DNA from 2 places in the Streptomyces sp. NPDC059582 genome. Region 2 is predicted to be linked to the other one. Evidence: riboswitches for the same ligand, from Rfam matches in the RefSeq annotation. Region 2 holds a riboswitch; the other holds the start of a gene.
The links. Region 2 has a riboswitch for glycine ahead of gcvT (glycine cleavage system aminomethyltransferase GcvT). Riboswitches for the same ligand answer to the same signal wherever they lie in the genome.
Positions count from the first base shown of each region.

Region 1 (7,177 bases), on a different contig from region 2:
AGACGGTGCCGTGCGGCGCCGCTGCCCAGAAGGCCCTGGAGGCCGGCGACCTCGAGCTCACCCCGGTCTCCTACGAGCAGGACGTCAAGAGCGCCCTGACGAAGGTCGAGCTGAAGGAGGCCGACGCCGCGGTCGTCTACAAGACCGATGTGCACGCGGCGGGTGACAAGGTGGAGGGCGTGGAGTTCCCCGAGTCCGCCGACGCCGTCAACGACTACCCGATCACCCTCCTCAAGAGCGCCCCCAACGCCGAGGCCGCCAAGGCGTTCGTGGCGCTGGTGCGGTCCGCCGAGGGCCAGCAGGTGCTGACCGAGGCCGGGTTCCTCAAGCCGTGACCCCGACCGACAAGGCCGACGCCGCGGGCGACATCATCGAGGGCCGTCCGCGACGCGGCCGTGTCCGGCGGGCGAGCCGAGGCGTCCCCCTGCCCCTGCTGGTGCCCGCTCTCGTGGGCCTCGCCTTCCTGCTGCTGCCGATGCTCGCGCTGCTCGTCCGGGCGCCCTGGAGCGGTATGCCCGAGCAGCTGACCAGCACCGAGGTCTGGCAGGCCCTCCAGCTGTCCCTGGTCTGCGCCACGGCGGCGACCGCGGTGAGCCTGGTCATCGGCGTCCCGCTGGCCTGGGTGCTGGCCCGTGCGGACTTCCCCGGCCGGGGCTTCGTGCGTGCCCTGGTGACCCTGCCGCTCGTGCTGCCGCCGGTGGTCGGCGGTGTGGCGCTGCTGCTCGCCCTCGGCCGCAACGGGGTCGTCGGGAAGTGGCTGGACGCCTGGTTCGGGATCACCCTGCCGTTCACCACGGCGGGCGTCGTCATCGCGGAGACGTTCGTGGCGATGCCGTTCCTCGTCATCAGCGTCGAGGGCACCCTGCGGGCCGCCGACCCCCGCTACGAGGAGGCGGCCACCACACTGGGCGCCTCCCGCTTCACCGCGTTCCGCCGGGTCACCCTACCGCTGATCGCCCCGGGCATCGCGGCGGGCGCCGTGCTGGCCTGGGCCCGCGCACTCGGCGAGTTCGGCGCGACGATCACCTTCGCGGGCAACTTCCCGGGCCGCACCCAGACCATGCCCCTCGCCGTCTACCTCGCCCTTCAGAGCGACCCCGAGGCGGCGATCGCCCTCAGTCTGGTGCTGCTGGCCGTGTCGATCGCGGTACTGGCGGGACTGCGGGACCGTTGGATGACGGCGTCATGACGCCGCCACAGGCCGACCGGGCGGCCCACGGACGAGTTGGCCGGACCGGCCCCGAACCAGCCGACCGGACCCGCAGGCCACGGCGCCCAGCTCGCCACGAACAGCACTGTCAGCTCTGTCCCTGTCCCTGTCCCTGTCCCTGTCCCCGACCATGCCGGACGATTCCTTCATGACCGACCTCGGCGCCACCAAAGCCGCCCCCGCCGCCGCGGGCGCTCACGGCCAGGGCCTCGACGCCCGTCTCGTCGTGGACCGCGACACCTTCCGCCTCGACGTCGCTCTGACCGCGGCTCCCGGGGACGTCGTCGCCCTGCTCGGCCCGAACGGCGCCGGCAAGACCACGGCCCTGCGCGCCCTCGCCGGCCTCGTCCCGCTCTCGGACGGCCATCTACGACTCGACGGCGTCTCGCTGGACCGTACGCCTCCCGAGTCCCGCCCGGTCGGCGTGGTCTTCCAGGACTACCTGCTCTTCCCGCACCTGACGGCGCTGGACAACGTGGCGTTCGGCCCGCGCTGCCACGGCGCTTCCAAGGCAGAAGCCCGTGCGCAGGCCGCCGAGTGGCTGGACCGGATGGGCCTGGCCGACCACACCGGCGCCAAGCCCCGCCGGCTGTCGGGCGGTCAGGCCCAGCGCGTCGCCCTGGCCCGCGCTCTGGCCACCCACCCGCGGCTGCTGCTCCTCGACGAACCCCTCGCCGCGCTGGACGCCCGCACCCGGCTGGAGGTACGGGCCCGGCTCCGGCGTCATCTGGCCGAGTTCGAGGCGGTCGCCGTGCTGGTCACCCACGACCCGCTGGACGCCATGGTGCTGGCCGACCGACTCGTCGTCGTGGAGCACGGGAGCGTCGTCCAGGAGGGCACCCCGTCCGACATCGCCCGCCACCCGCGCACGGACTACATCGCGCGGCTGGTCGGCCTGAACCTGTACCAGGGGCGGGCCGACGGGCACACGGTCCGCCTCGACGCCGGCCCCGCCGTCACCACCACCGAGATCCTGTCGGGCTCGGTCTTCGTGGCCTTCCCGCCGAGCGCGGTCACCCTGCACGGGAGCCGCCCCACCGGCTCCAGCGCCCGCAACCTCTGGCGCTGTGAGGTCGCGGGTCTGGAGACCCACGGCGACCAGATCCGTGCCGACCTCACCGGCGAACTCCCACTCGCCGCGGACCTGACCACGGTGGCCGCCGCCGAACTCGACCTGCGCCCCGGCGCACCCGTCTGGGCGACGGTGAAGGCGACCCAGACGCACGCCTACCCCGCCTGAACCGGTCCGGCGAAGGAGTGCGGGGAACGGCACGACCGGCCAGGACGGACCGCGGGCGCCGCACCGGACTCCCGGCGCGGCGCCCGACGCGGCGCTCAGTCCTCGTACGCGTCCAGCGGCGGGCACGAGCAGACCAGGTTCCGGTCACCGAAGGCCTGGTCGATACGGCGCACCGGCGGCCAGTACTTGTCGGCGGCCGAGACTCCGGCCGGGAAGACGGCCTCCTCGCGGCTGTAGGCGTGCTTCCACTCCCCGCCGAGCGCGGCCGCGGTGTGCGGGGCGTTGCGCAGCGGGTTGTCGTCGGCCGGCCAGTGGTCGGCACCGACCTTCTCGATCTCCGTACGGATGGCGATCATCGCCTCGCAGAACCGGTCGAGCTCGATCAGGTCCTCGGACTCGGTCGGCTCGATCATCAGCGTCCCGGCCACCGGGAACGACATCGTCGGCGCGTGGAAGCCGTAGTCGATGAGCCGCTTGGCGACGTCGTCGACGCTCACGCCGGTCGCCTTGGTGAGCGGGCGCAGGTCGATGATGCACTCGTGGGCGACCAGGCCGCCCGGGCCCGTGTACAGCACGGGGAAGTGCGGTTCGAGCCGCTTGGCGATGTAGTTGGCCGAGAGCACCGCCACCTGCGTGGCCCGCTTGAGCCCTTCGCCGCCCATGAGACGGACGTAGGCCCACGAGATGGGCAGGATGCCGGCCGAACCCCACGGAGCCGCCGAGATCGGGCCGACCCCGGTCTCGGGACCGGCCGCGGGCTGCATCGGGTGGTTCGGCAGGTACGGCGCCAGGTGCGACCGTACGGCCACCGGGCCGACGCCGGGTCCGCCGCCGCCGTGCGGGATGCAGAACGTCTTGTGCAGGTTCAGGTGCGAGACGTCGCCGCCGAAGTGGCCCGGCTTGGCGAGGCCGACGAGTGCGTTGAGGTTGGCCCCGTCGACGTAGACCTGGCCGCCCGCCTCGTGCACCTGCGCGCAGATGTCGGCGACGTGCTCCTCGAAGACGCCGTGCGTGGACGGGTACGTGATCATCAGCACCGACAGCTCGTCGCGGTACTGCTCGATCTTCGCCCGCAGGTCGTCGACGTCGATCTCGCCGTCCCCGGCGGTCTTCACCACGACGACCTTCATACCGGCCATGACGGCGCTGGCGGCGTTGGTGCCGTGCGCGGAGGAGGGGATCAGACAGACGGTCCGCTGCTCGTCCCCGTTGGCCCGGTGGTACCCGCGTACGGCGAGCAGACCGGCCAGCTCGCCCTGCGAACCGGCGTTGGGCTGGAGGGAGACCTTGTCGTAGCCGGTGACCTCGGCGAGCCGATCCTCCAGCTCACGGATGAGCGTGAGGTAGCCCTGCGCCTGCTCGGCGGGCGCGAAGGGATGCAGCTGGCCGAACTCGGGCCAGGTGACCGGCTCCATCTCGGTGGTCGCGTTGAGCTTCATGGTGCAGGAGCCCAGCGGGATCATGCCGCGGTCGAGCGCGTAGTCGCGGTCGGACAGCCGGCGCAGGTAGCGCAGCATCGCGGTCTCGGAGCGGTGCTGGTGGAAGACCGGGTGCGTCAGGTACGTGTCGGTACGCAGCAGCGCGGCCGGCAGGGTGTCCTCGGTGGTCTCGTCCAGCGCCTCGATGTCGCACTCGACACCGAAGGCCGTCCACACGGCGGCGAGCTGTGCCCGCGTGGTGGTCTCGTCGCAGGCGAGGGAGACGTGGTCGGCGTCGACGAGGTACAGGTTCACGCCGTGCTCGCGCGCCGCGGCCACGGTCGCGGCGGCCCGGCCCGGCACCCGCGCGGTGAGCGTGTCGAAGAAGGCGCCGTGCACGATCTCGACCCCGCCCGCGGTGAGACCCGCGGCGAGGAGCGTGGCGTAGCGGTGGGTGCGCCGGGCGACGGCCTTCAGGCCCTCGGGCCCGTGGTAGACGGCGTACATGCCGGCCATCACGGCGAGCAGCACCTGCGCGGTGCAGATGTTGCTGGTCGCCTTCTCCCGGCGGATGTGCTGCTCACGGGTCTGGAGGGCGAGGCGGTAGGCCCGGTTCCCGTCGGCGTCGACGGACACGCCCACGAGCCGCCCGGGCAGGCTGCGCGCGAACTTCTCGCGTACGGCCATGTAACCGGCGTGCGGTCCGCCGAAGCCCATCGGCACACCGAAGCGCTGGGTGGTGCCGACCGCGATGTCCGCGCCGAGTTCGCCCGGCGAGGTCAGCAGCGTCAGCGCGAGCAGGTCGGCGGCGACGGTGACGAGCGCGCCCAGCTCGTGCGCCCGGTCGACGACCGGCTTGATGTCGCGCACGGCTCCGGAGGCGCCGGGGTACTGGACGAGTACGCCGTTGATCTCGCGCTCGGCGATCTCGGCCGGAATACCGTCGCTGAGGTCGGCGACGACGACCTCGACGCCGGTCGGCTCGGCGCGGGTCTGGATCACGGCGATGGTCTGCGGCAGCGCGTCCGCGTCGACCAGGAACAGACCCTTCTTGTTCTTGCCCATGCGCAGGGACAGCGCCATCGCCTCGGCGGCGGCCGTGCCCTCGTCGAGCAGCGAGGCGCCGGACGTCGGCAGGCCGGTGAGCTCGGCGACCATGGTCTGGAAGTTCAGCAGCGCCTCGAGCCGGCCCTGCGAGATCTCCGGCTGGTAGGGCGTGTACGCCGTGTACCAGGCCGGGTTCTCCATGACGTTGCGCAGGATGACGGGCGGCGTGAAGGTGCCGTAGTAGCCGAGGCCGATCATCGAGCCGAGGACCTCGTTGCGGTCCGCGAGGGAGCGCAGCTCGGCCAGCACCTCGGCCTCGGTGCGCGCGCCGGGCAGGTCGAGCGCGTCGGCGTTCTTGATCACATCCGGGACCGCGGCTGCCGTGAGTTCGTCCAACGAGCCGTACCCGACCTGCGCGAGCATCTTGGCCCGCGCCTCCTGGTCGGGCCCGATGTGGCGCTGCTCGAACGGGATTCCCTGTTCGAGCTCGGAGAGCGGAATGCGGTGGGCGGTCATTGCGGAGGCCTCCTGGTCTGACGCGACCTGCGAGGGGTACCAAGGCGCAGGTACCCGGACGGCCTCCCCCTCTGTCATCTCAACCTGAGAGCTTCACCGGATCGCCCACAAAGGGGATACCGGCTTTCACCGTCGGTGAGAGCGGGAGTCCGACGACACCCGCCCTGCTTTCCAGAGTGACCTCGTCCGTGCGGTACGTGGGCCTGAGAGATTCCGGGGAGGATTTGCTCCTTCGGCGCCTCCGATGATGATGCTCGGAGGACTCTCCCGCACGGGGTCGGCAGCCGTCTGCCAGCGTACCAGCGCGGTCAACAGCGGATCCTTCGAGTGGCCACCTTCCTGATTGTGCTCTTTTGTAGTGCTTACGAATGAGTTGCGACCTGGAGGAGGGCCCGTGCAGACCGATATCGATCCGCGCAACCTGATCGGCCGCAAGGCGTTCGACCGCAACGGCACCAAGATCGGAACCATCGACGAGGTCTACCTCGACGACGCGACCGGCGTGCCGGAGTGGGCTGCCATACGTACCGGCCTGTTCTCGAGAGACGCCTTCGTCCCGCTCGAGCCCAGCGAACTGGTCGAGGGCGCCCTGCGCATCCCCTTCGAGCGAGCGCTGATCAAGGACGCCCCGGACTTCGGCGTCGGGCGCCACCTCTCGCCCGAGCAGGAGCTCCAGCTCTACCACCACTATGGCCTCGACATCGCCGCTCCTCCCCCGATCCCGGACCACGACTTCGGCAAGCTGGCAGGCACGGACGAGGCCTGACCCCACCACCCGCCCGACTGCCCCCACCACACCGCCGTCGTACTACGCCCCGCCATCCCGCCGCCCGACCGCCCGGCCGCCCGACCACCCGGCTGCCGGGTCGACGCATGGCGCGGGCGACGGCACGGTGGTCCTGGAAGCTGCTCGCAACGCAGCCCTGGAACGCTTTCTCCCCGCGACCCGGTCGGAGACGCCGCGCGGGCCCACGGACGATCCGGCGGTCGCGAGGCAGGCGGCCGCCGGGCCACTCCCGGCCCAAGCTCCTCGGACCCGCCCCAACGCGTTCGGCTGAACCGCGTCGGACCCCGCGCCCGGACGGACCGCTTCGGGCCGACCGCGCCGCGGCTCCGCCGTCAATCCCCCGCCTGCCCCGATCCGGCCGACCGCTCCACCGCGACACCACCGTCCGAGTCCCGGGCCACGTCCGAGGGCACGACCGATCCGGCGTCCGTGGTCACCACCACTGCCTCTGTCACGGCCGCGACAGCGCCCTCCTCGTCCGGTCTTCGCCGCACCAGTGGCAGCGGATCCGCCGGTTCGAGATCCGGGTCGTCGATCCGGAACGTCCGTACCCGCCCAGGTACGGAGTCGGGCGTCTCGAACCGGACGGTGACCCGGCCGAGGCCGCTGCCCTGCACCCAGCCATGTCCGTGCTCGGCGTGCCGCACGTCATGCCCGGCCCGCCAGCGCCGCTCGACCGGCTCCGGCGACTCCGGCACGGACTCCTGGGCGGCCTTCTCCTCCGGCGCGTGCCGCGCCAGCTCCCCGGCCGCCTGCGCGAACAAGTCCTCCTGCGTGTAGTCGGCGAGCCCGGACACGCCCACCCCCAGGAGCCGCACCCCGCCCGTCGTGTCCACGGAGTCCAGCAGCCGGGCCGCCGCCTCCCGTACGACCGCCGGATCGTCCGTCGGCCCCCGCAGCGTCTCCGACCGGGTCAGCGTCGAGAAGTCGTAGCGCCGCACCTTCAGCACGATGGTCCG
Region 1 covers NZ_JBHWCC010000077.1:15,752-22,928, forward strand. The annotation lists gene modA (molybdate ABC transporter substrate-binding protein) at 1-335, shown strand, start outside; gene ACFV0T_RS38895 (ABC transporter permease) at 332-1,189, shown strand; gene ACFV0T_RS38900 (ABC transporter ATP-binding protein) at 1,359-2,450, shown strand; gene gcvP (aminomethyl-transferring glycine dehydrogenase) at 2,546-5,431, opposite strand; glycine riboswitch at 5,613-5,711, opposite strand; gene ACFV0T_RS38910 (PRC-barrel domain-containing protein) at 5,826-6,197, shown strand; gene ACFV0T_RS38915 (DNA polymerase IV) at 6,551-7,177, opposite strand, start outside.
Region 1: linked by a shared signal. The riboswitch ahead of gcvP (aminomethyl-transferring glycine dehydrogenase) and the one ahead of gcvT (glycine cleavage system aminomethyltransferase GcvT) in region 2 are both predicted to bind glycine.

Region 2 (7,177 bases):
TGATCTTCTCCACCCGATCGTCGGCCCGCTCCACGTCCACCGTGCGCGGCGAGTCGCCCTCCAGGCCGAGGAGCACCGCCTTGGGGGTGCCGTGGCCGTGGCCGGTGGCGCCGAGGGAGCCGTACAGCTCCGTGCGCACGGACGCGACGGAGTCCAGCAGGCTTTCGTTGCGCAGCCTGTGGGCGAACATGCGCGCCGCGCGCATCGGGCCGACCGTGTGGGAGCTGGACGGGCCGATGCCGATCGAGAACAGGTCGAAGACCGAGATGGCCACGGTGACTCCTCAGAACGGGGGTGGAACAAGGGGTGGGGCACCGTGCTCACCTCTCAGTGTGCGCGCGGTGCCCCGTACGGCGGTACTACTTGCTGCCCAGCGTGGGGTACAGCGGGTGCTTGTCGGCCAGGGCCTTCACCCGGGACTTCAGCGACTCGACGTCGTACGACGGCTTGAGCGCCTGTGCGATCACGTCCGCGACCTCGGCGAAGTCCTCGGCCGTGAAGCCTCGGGTGGCCAGGGCCGGCGTGCCGATCCGCAGGCCCGACGTCACCATCGGGGGCCGCGGGTCGTTCGGGACGGCGTTGCGGTTGACCGTGATGCCGACCTCGTGGAGGCGGTCCTCGGCCTGCTGGCCGTCCAGCTCGGACTCGCGCAGGTCGACCAGGATCAGGTGCACGTCCGTGCCGCCCGACAGGACGTTCACCCCGGCCTCGCGGGCGTCCGGCGCGGTCAGGCGCTCGGCGAGGATCCGCGCGCCGTCCACCGTACGGCGCTGGCGCTCCTTGAAGTCCTCGCCGGCGGCGATCTTGAAGGAGACCGCCTTGGCCGCGATCACGTGCTCCAGGGGGCCGCCCTGGAAGCCCGGGAACACCGAGGAGTTCAGCTTCTTCGCGAAGTCCTTCTTCGCCAGGATGATGCCGCCGCGGGGACCGCCCAGCGTCTTGTGGGTCGTGGAGGTGACCACGTCCGCGTGCTCCACCGGGTTCGGGTGGAGGCCGGCCGCGACCAGACCCGCGAAGTGCGCCATGTCGACCCACAGATAGGCCTCGACCTCGTCGGCGATCCGGCGGAACTCCGCGAAGTCCAGCTGGCGCGGATACGCCGACCAGCCCGCGATGATCACCTTCGGGCGGTGCTCCTTGGCGAGCCGCTCCACCTCGGCCATGTCGACCAGGCCGGAGTCGTCCACGTGGTACGCGACCACGTCGAACTGCTTGCCGGAGAAGTTCAGCCGCATCCCGTGGGTCAGGTGGCCGCCGTGCGCCAGGTCCAGGCCGAGGATGGTGTCGCCGGGCTGGGCCAGCGCGAACAGCGCGGCCTGGTTGGCGGAGGCGCCCGAGTGGGGCTGCACGTTGGCGTACTCGGCGCCGAACAGCTCCTTGACCCGGTCGATGGCGATCTGCTCGGCGACGTCGACGTGCTCGCAGCCACCGTAGTAGCGGCGGCCCGGGTAGCCCTCGGCGTACTTGTTGGTCAGGACCGAGCCCTGCGCCTCCATGACCGCGACCGGCGCGAAGTTCTCGGAGGCGATCATCTCCAGGGTGGACTGCTGACGGTGCAGCTCGGCGTCGACGGCGGCGGCGACGTCCGGGTCGAGCTCGTGCAGGGGGGTGTTCAGAAGCGACATGGGTGGGTGACTCCTCAGCCGGCGGAAAAGGCGGTGTACTCGTCGGCGGAGAGCAGGTCGGCCGGCTCGTCCGTCACGCGCACCTTGAACAGCCAGCCGCCCTCGAAGGGGGCCGAGTTCACCAGCGACGGGTCGTTCACCACGTCCTCGTTGACCTCGGTGATCTCCCCGTCGACGGGGGAGTACAGGTCGCTGACCGACTTGGTCGACTCCAGCTCGCCGCAGGTCTCGCCCGCGGTCACCGTGTCACCGACCTCCGGGAGCTGAACGAAGACGACATCGCCGAGCGCGTTGGCCGCGTGCTCCGTGATGCCGACCGTCGAGACGCCGTCCTCGGCGCCCGACAGCCACTCGTGCTCCTTGCTGTAGCGCAGCTGCTGGGGGTTGCTCATGGCCTGAATTCTCCTGTACGCGGGGGAGTGCTGATGGATGGGGGAGGGTCGGAACCGCTGATGAGCAGCGGAAATGTGCGCGGTGTCACGCAAGGACCGCGCTCAGTGTCTACTTCTGGCGCTTGTAGAACGGGAGCGCCACGACCTCGTACGCCTCGTGGGTTCCGCGAATGTCCACGCCGACGCCCCGGGTGCCAGGCGCCGCGTGCGCCGCGTCGACGTACGCCATGGCGATCGGCTTGCCCAGCGTGGGCGAGGGGGCGCCGGAGGTGACCTCGCCGATCACCTCGCCGCCGGCCACGACGGCGTACCCGGCGCGCGGGACACGGCGGCCCTCGGCGACCAGGCCGACGAGGACGCGCGGGGGCTTCGCCTCGGCCCGGGAAGCGGCCTCCGTCAGCGCCTCGCGGCCCACGAAGTCGCCCTCCTTCTCGAACTTCACGACCCGTCCGAGCCCGGCGTCGAAGGGCGTCAGGGAGGTGGTCAGCTCGTGCCCGTACAGCGGCATGCCCGCCTCCAGGCGCAGCGTGTCCCGGCAGGACAGACCGCACGCGATCAGTCCGACGGGCGCGCCCGCCTCGGTGAGCGCCTGCCACACCCGCTCCGCGTCGGCCGGGGCCACGAACAGCTCGAAGCCGTCCTCGCCGGTGTAGCCGGTGCGCGCGATGAGGGCGGGGACGCCCGCGACGGTGCCGGGCAGGCCCGCGTAGTACTTCAGGCCGTCGAGGTCGGCGTCGGTGAGGGACTTCAGGATGCCGGGGGACTCGGGGCCCTGGACGGCGATCAGGGCGTAGGCGTCGCGGTCGTCGCGGACCTCGGCGTCGAAGCCGGCGGACCGCTCCACGAGCGCGTCGAGCACGGTCTGCGCGTTGGAGGCGTTGGCGACGACCATGTACTCCGTCTCACCGAGCCGGTAGACGATCAGGTCGTCGAGGATGCCGCCGTCCGCCTGGCAGATCATGGTGTAGCGCGCGCGGCCGACGCCGACGGAGCCGATGTTGCCGACCAGGGCGTGGTTCAGCAGGTCCGCGGCCTGCGGTCCGGTGACCGTGATCTCGCCCATGTGCGACAGGTCGAACAGACCGGCCCTGGTCCGCACCGCGTTGTGCTCGTCCCGCTCGGAGCCGTAGCGCAGGGGCATGTCCCAGCCGGCGAAGTCGGTCATCGTCGCGCCGAGCGAGCGGTGTACGGCATCCAGCGCGGTGTGACGGAGTGGGGTACTGCTCATCGGACGGTCGTCTCCCAGGGCGATGGGGGTCCCCTGCGCGGCAGAACCGAGCATGGGGGAGGGCGAGGTCGTTCCTCCCCATCTGTCATCGGAACCTGAGAGGTTCGTCGTGACCACGCGTGGTCACGACTTGCACCTTGGGTGGAGCCACTGTCGCAGCGGCCCGCTTTTCAGATGTGCCTCGCCCGCGCGGTAACTGGGGCCTGAGAGATTCAAGGGAGGGACTTGCTCCTTCGGCGCCCCGGCGCAGCACTGCTGCTGGGGACTCTCCCGCGCGGATTCAAGCGGCCGGTATGCAGTTGGCGCGGACATCATTGCACGCCTCGTCCGCCGAGGGCAGGGCCGCATCTGTAACCGGCTTGTGGCGGTACGCGCACGAAAACGCCGGACATCACGCATTACCTTCTCTTTACGCTTGGCGGGGAAAGGACTTACCTGACCCCAGGGGAGGACGATGACGGTGAACAGGATCACGGCGTACGCCAGTACGGCCGCCGCACTGCCCAAGCAGCCCGCGGCCCCGGTCGCCGAGGCGCGCGCGCCACTGCCCGCGCCGGTCGTCCGCGACTTGCGCGAGCGCTCCGGGCACAGCCCGCACGGCCTGGTCTTCGGTCCCCGCGACCTGGTCGTGATCACCGGCCTGCCCGGCAGCGGCAAGTCCACGCTGATGCGGCGCGCGGCGCGGGGCATCCGCGTCGACTCCCAGGACACCCGCGACCGCTGGGACGCCCGCGCGCCCCGCTTCCTGCCGTACGCCTGCTACCGCCCGCTCGTCCGCCTCGCCCACTACGCCGGACTGCGCCGCGCCGTGCGCACCGGCCGGGGCGTCGTCGTGCACGACTGCGGCACCCAGGCCTGGGTGCGCGACTGGCTGGCCCGCGAAGCCCGCCGCCGGGGCGGCACCCTGCACCTGCTGCTGCTCGACGTCACCCCGAGCACGGCTCTGGAGGGCCAGCGCGACCGGGGCCGCGGCGTCTCGCGCTACGCCTTCCTGCGCCACCGCCGCGCCGCCGCCCGTCTGCTGCGCGCCGTCGAGAAGGGCGACCTGCCCCCGGGCTGCGGCTCGGCGCTGCTCCTGGACCGGGACGCGGCGGACGTACTGGGCCGGATCGACTTCGCGGCCTGAGCGCGGAGGGAGGGAAGGGCGACGGGGTGGGCGGGCGAGGGGGCCGGCCCACCGGGCCGACGGGTGGATGCGCCGGAGGGGGCGGTCGGACGGACGTGCCGGGGTGCCGGGAAGAGGCCCATGTGTGGAGGGGGCCTGGTCGACGGACGGACGGGCAGGGGGCACGGTCGGGGCGACGGGCGGAGGAGCCGAGGGACGGTCCGGTCGGCGGGCGGGTGGGCCGAGGGGTGCTCAACTCGACGCATTGGTGGGCCGAGGGGCGGTCGGATCGGTGGGTGGGTGGGCCGAGGGGTGCTCAACTCGACGCATTGGTGGGCCGAGGGGCGGTCGGATCGGTGGGTGGGTGGGCCGAGGGGTGCTCAACTCGGCGGATCGGTGGGCCAAGGGGCGGTCGGATCGGCGGACCGATGGGCCAAAGGCCGGCCACGGCGACGGCCAGGCGGCGCGGTCCGCGGGCACGGCGCGACGGAGCGGCTCGCGGGGCCGTCGCGGATCGGTCTGCGGGACGATTGCACGGAGGCCCGCACCCGTTAGCCTTTTGAGCCACAGCAGGTTCCCAGCAGGCGGTAGAGAGATGGACTTCCCGGCGGATCTTCCCGCGGACTTTTCCGCGGGCTTCCCCGCACAGACGCACCCCCATCCGCACGGCGGATGGCCCGGCAACGAGCTGGAGGAGGTGCTTTCCGCCTCCCTCGGCGTCCCGACGGCCGGCGGACGGATCGTCGAGGTGCTCGGCCGCAGCTTCGTCTGGGTGCCGCTGCCCAACGGCGGAGGCCCGCACAGCGGCCCGCTCGACCTGCCCACGCTGGAGATCGAAGGCCAGGTGTACGTGCCGGTCTTCAGCTCCGAGGAACAGTTCCGGCAGGTCGTCGGCTCGCACATGCCGTACACCGTCGCGCCTGCCGTGGACTTCGCCCGCGGTCTGCCGCCGCAGGTCGGCATCGCCGTGAACCCGGACGGCGTGGTGGGCATCCCGCTGCCGCCGACCGCGGTGGCGGAGCTGTGCCGCAGCGGGCGTACCCCGCTGGACGGCTTCGCGAGCGGCGGCCGGGTGCGGCTGTTCGAGCCGGACTGGCAGGACGACCCGGTGGACTTCCTCGCCGCGGCCTCGGCCGAGTTCGCCGACACCGGCGTCGTGCTCACCGCCCGCCGCTGCCTGGCCGCCATCGAGACCGGGGACCCCGTCCTGTTCGTCGGCGTCGAACTGGCCCACTGGGAGGGCGACCTGCGCGTCCTGCCGATGGACGCGCTGGGCCGGGCCCTCGCCAGGGTCGCCGTGCGGTGGCCGGTGAACCTCGTCCTCCTGGACGTGGTGGAGGACCCGGTGACGGACTGGATGCGGGAGCGGGTCCGCCCGTTCTACCAGCGCGGTCACTGACCGCGTGCCCGACCACGAGCCATCCGTCTTCGCCGACGCGGAACAACCCCCGAACTCCTGGGCGGCTGTTGTCGGCTGAGACGCCTAAGGTGGTTTCATATCCACGGCGACGTTTCTCGAAGGGGCGGTAAAGGGTGAGCGCGAGCGGCACTGCCGCGACCGGGCAGGTCGAGCACACGCTGCGCCAGGTCACGCCCGGGCGTTACGACGCCTACGAGGCGCTCCTGCGTGCGCTCGCGACCCCGTCCTCCGGCCAGGTCTGGATGCTGCTGTGGCACGGCCAGGCCGGTTCCCCCGACGCCCAGTACGGGAACATGGAGGTCGAAGGCTTCGGCTACGCCCCCTGTGTGACCTCCGCCCAGGAGCTCTCGGCCAGCGGCTGGAACCGTTCGTACGAGGTGGTGGACGGCCTCGACGTGGCCCGCACCCTCTACCCCGACCACTTCGGCCTCTGGCTGAATCCGCACGCTCCCGGCGGCGGGCTCGGCATCCCCTGGCTCGACCTGCGCCGGATCGCCACGGGCCTGGAGCGTCAGCCGGCCGGCCCGCTGCGGCTGTCCGAGCCCGGGATCGAGATCCCCCAGTTCTACGCCCTGCTCGCGCAGAACGCCCACCGCACCCCGGCCGTCCGCACGCTGCGCCGCGCCTGGGTGCAGCCCACGCTCGGGGCGCCGTACCTCGCCATCGGCCTCGACGTCTACGACACCTCGCCGCCCGCCGTCGACTCCGTGCGCGGGATGATGCAGCAGTCCATCGGCGCGGTGCCGGACGGGCTGCCGGTGTCGACGGTGGCGATGTCCGACGAGCACGACCCGGTCGTGATGTGGATGCGGGCCAACGCCCGCCCGTTCTACGACCGCGAGGCCCACGCGGCGGCCCCGCTCCAGGCTCCGGCGGCCGGATACGGCTACCCGCCCGCCACCGGCAGGTACTGACGGGGAGTCAAGTCCCCCTGCCGATCGATCGCGCGACCGAAGCTCGTCTTCGCGCGTAGAACCGTGCAGAAAAGCACGCTATGTCCGAAATGTCATAGAACATCAGCGTCCGACCTCCGATACCCGCTGTCCGGATAACGAAACCCTCCGGACAGCATCACGTTTACGCATCCATTCCCCGTCAAGTCTGGCTCCAGATCGCCAAAGCGTTGAAGACTCCGGAAGCAGGGGGTTTATCCCCTGCATATGAGTACGACGGACTGATCACGCCGCTACCGCGGCAAGTGTGGGCCGGCTACCGCCGGTTGAGAGGGGTCCCTGCCAGATGACGGCACCATTGCACGAGCCGACCGCGGATGCGGCCCCGAGCCCGGCCGAAGAAGCGGCGGTTGTCAGCGCCGGCGCGAAGGCCGTACAGGGCCGTTCCCTCGGCCGGATCGCCTGGGAGCGCCTCAAGCGGGACAAGCTGGCTCTGACGGGCGGCATCGTGGTG
Region 2 covers NZ_JBHWCC010000028.1:31,960-39,136, forward strand. The annotation lists gene ACFV0T_RS23400 (L-serine ammonia-lyase) at 1-274, opposite strand, end outside; gene glyA (serine hydroxymethyltransferase) at 360-1,625, opposite strand; gene gcvH (glycine cleavage system protein GcvH) at 1,640-2,017, opposite strand; gene gcvT (glycine cleavage system aminomethyltransferase GcvT) at 2,127-3,245, opposite strand; glycine riboswitch at 3,426-3,528, opposite strand; gene ACFV0T_RS23420 (AAA family ATPase) at 3,700-4,371, shown strand; gene ACFV0T_RS23425 (enhanced serine sensitivity protein SseB) at 4,946-5,749, shown strand; gene ACFV0T_RS23430 (enhanced serine sensitivity protein SseB C-terminal domain-containing protein) at 5,884-6,684, shown strand; gene ACFV0T_RS23435 (ABC transporter permease) at 7,010-7,177, shown strand, end outside.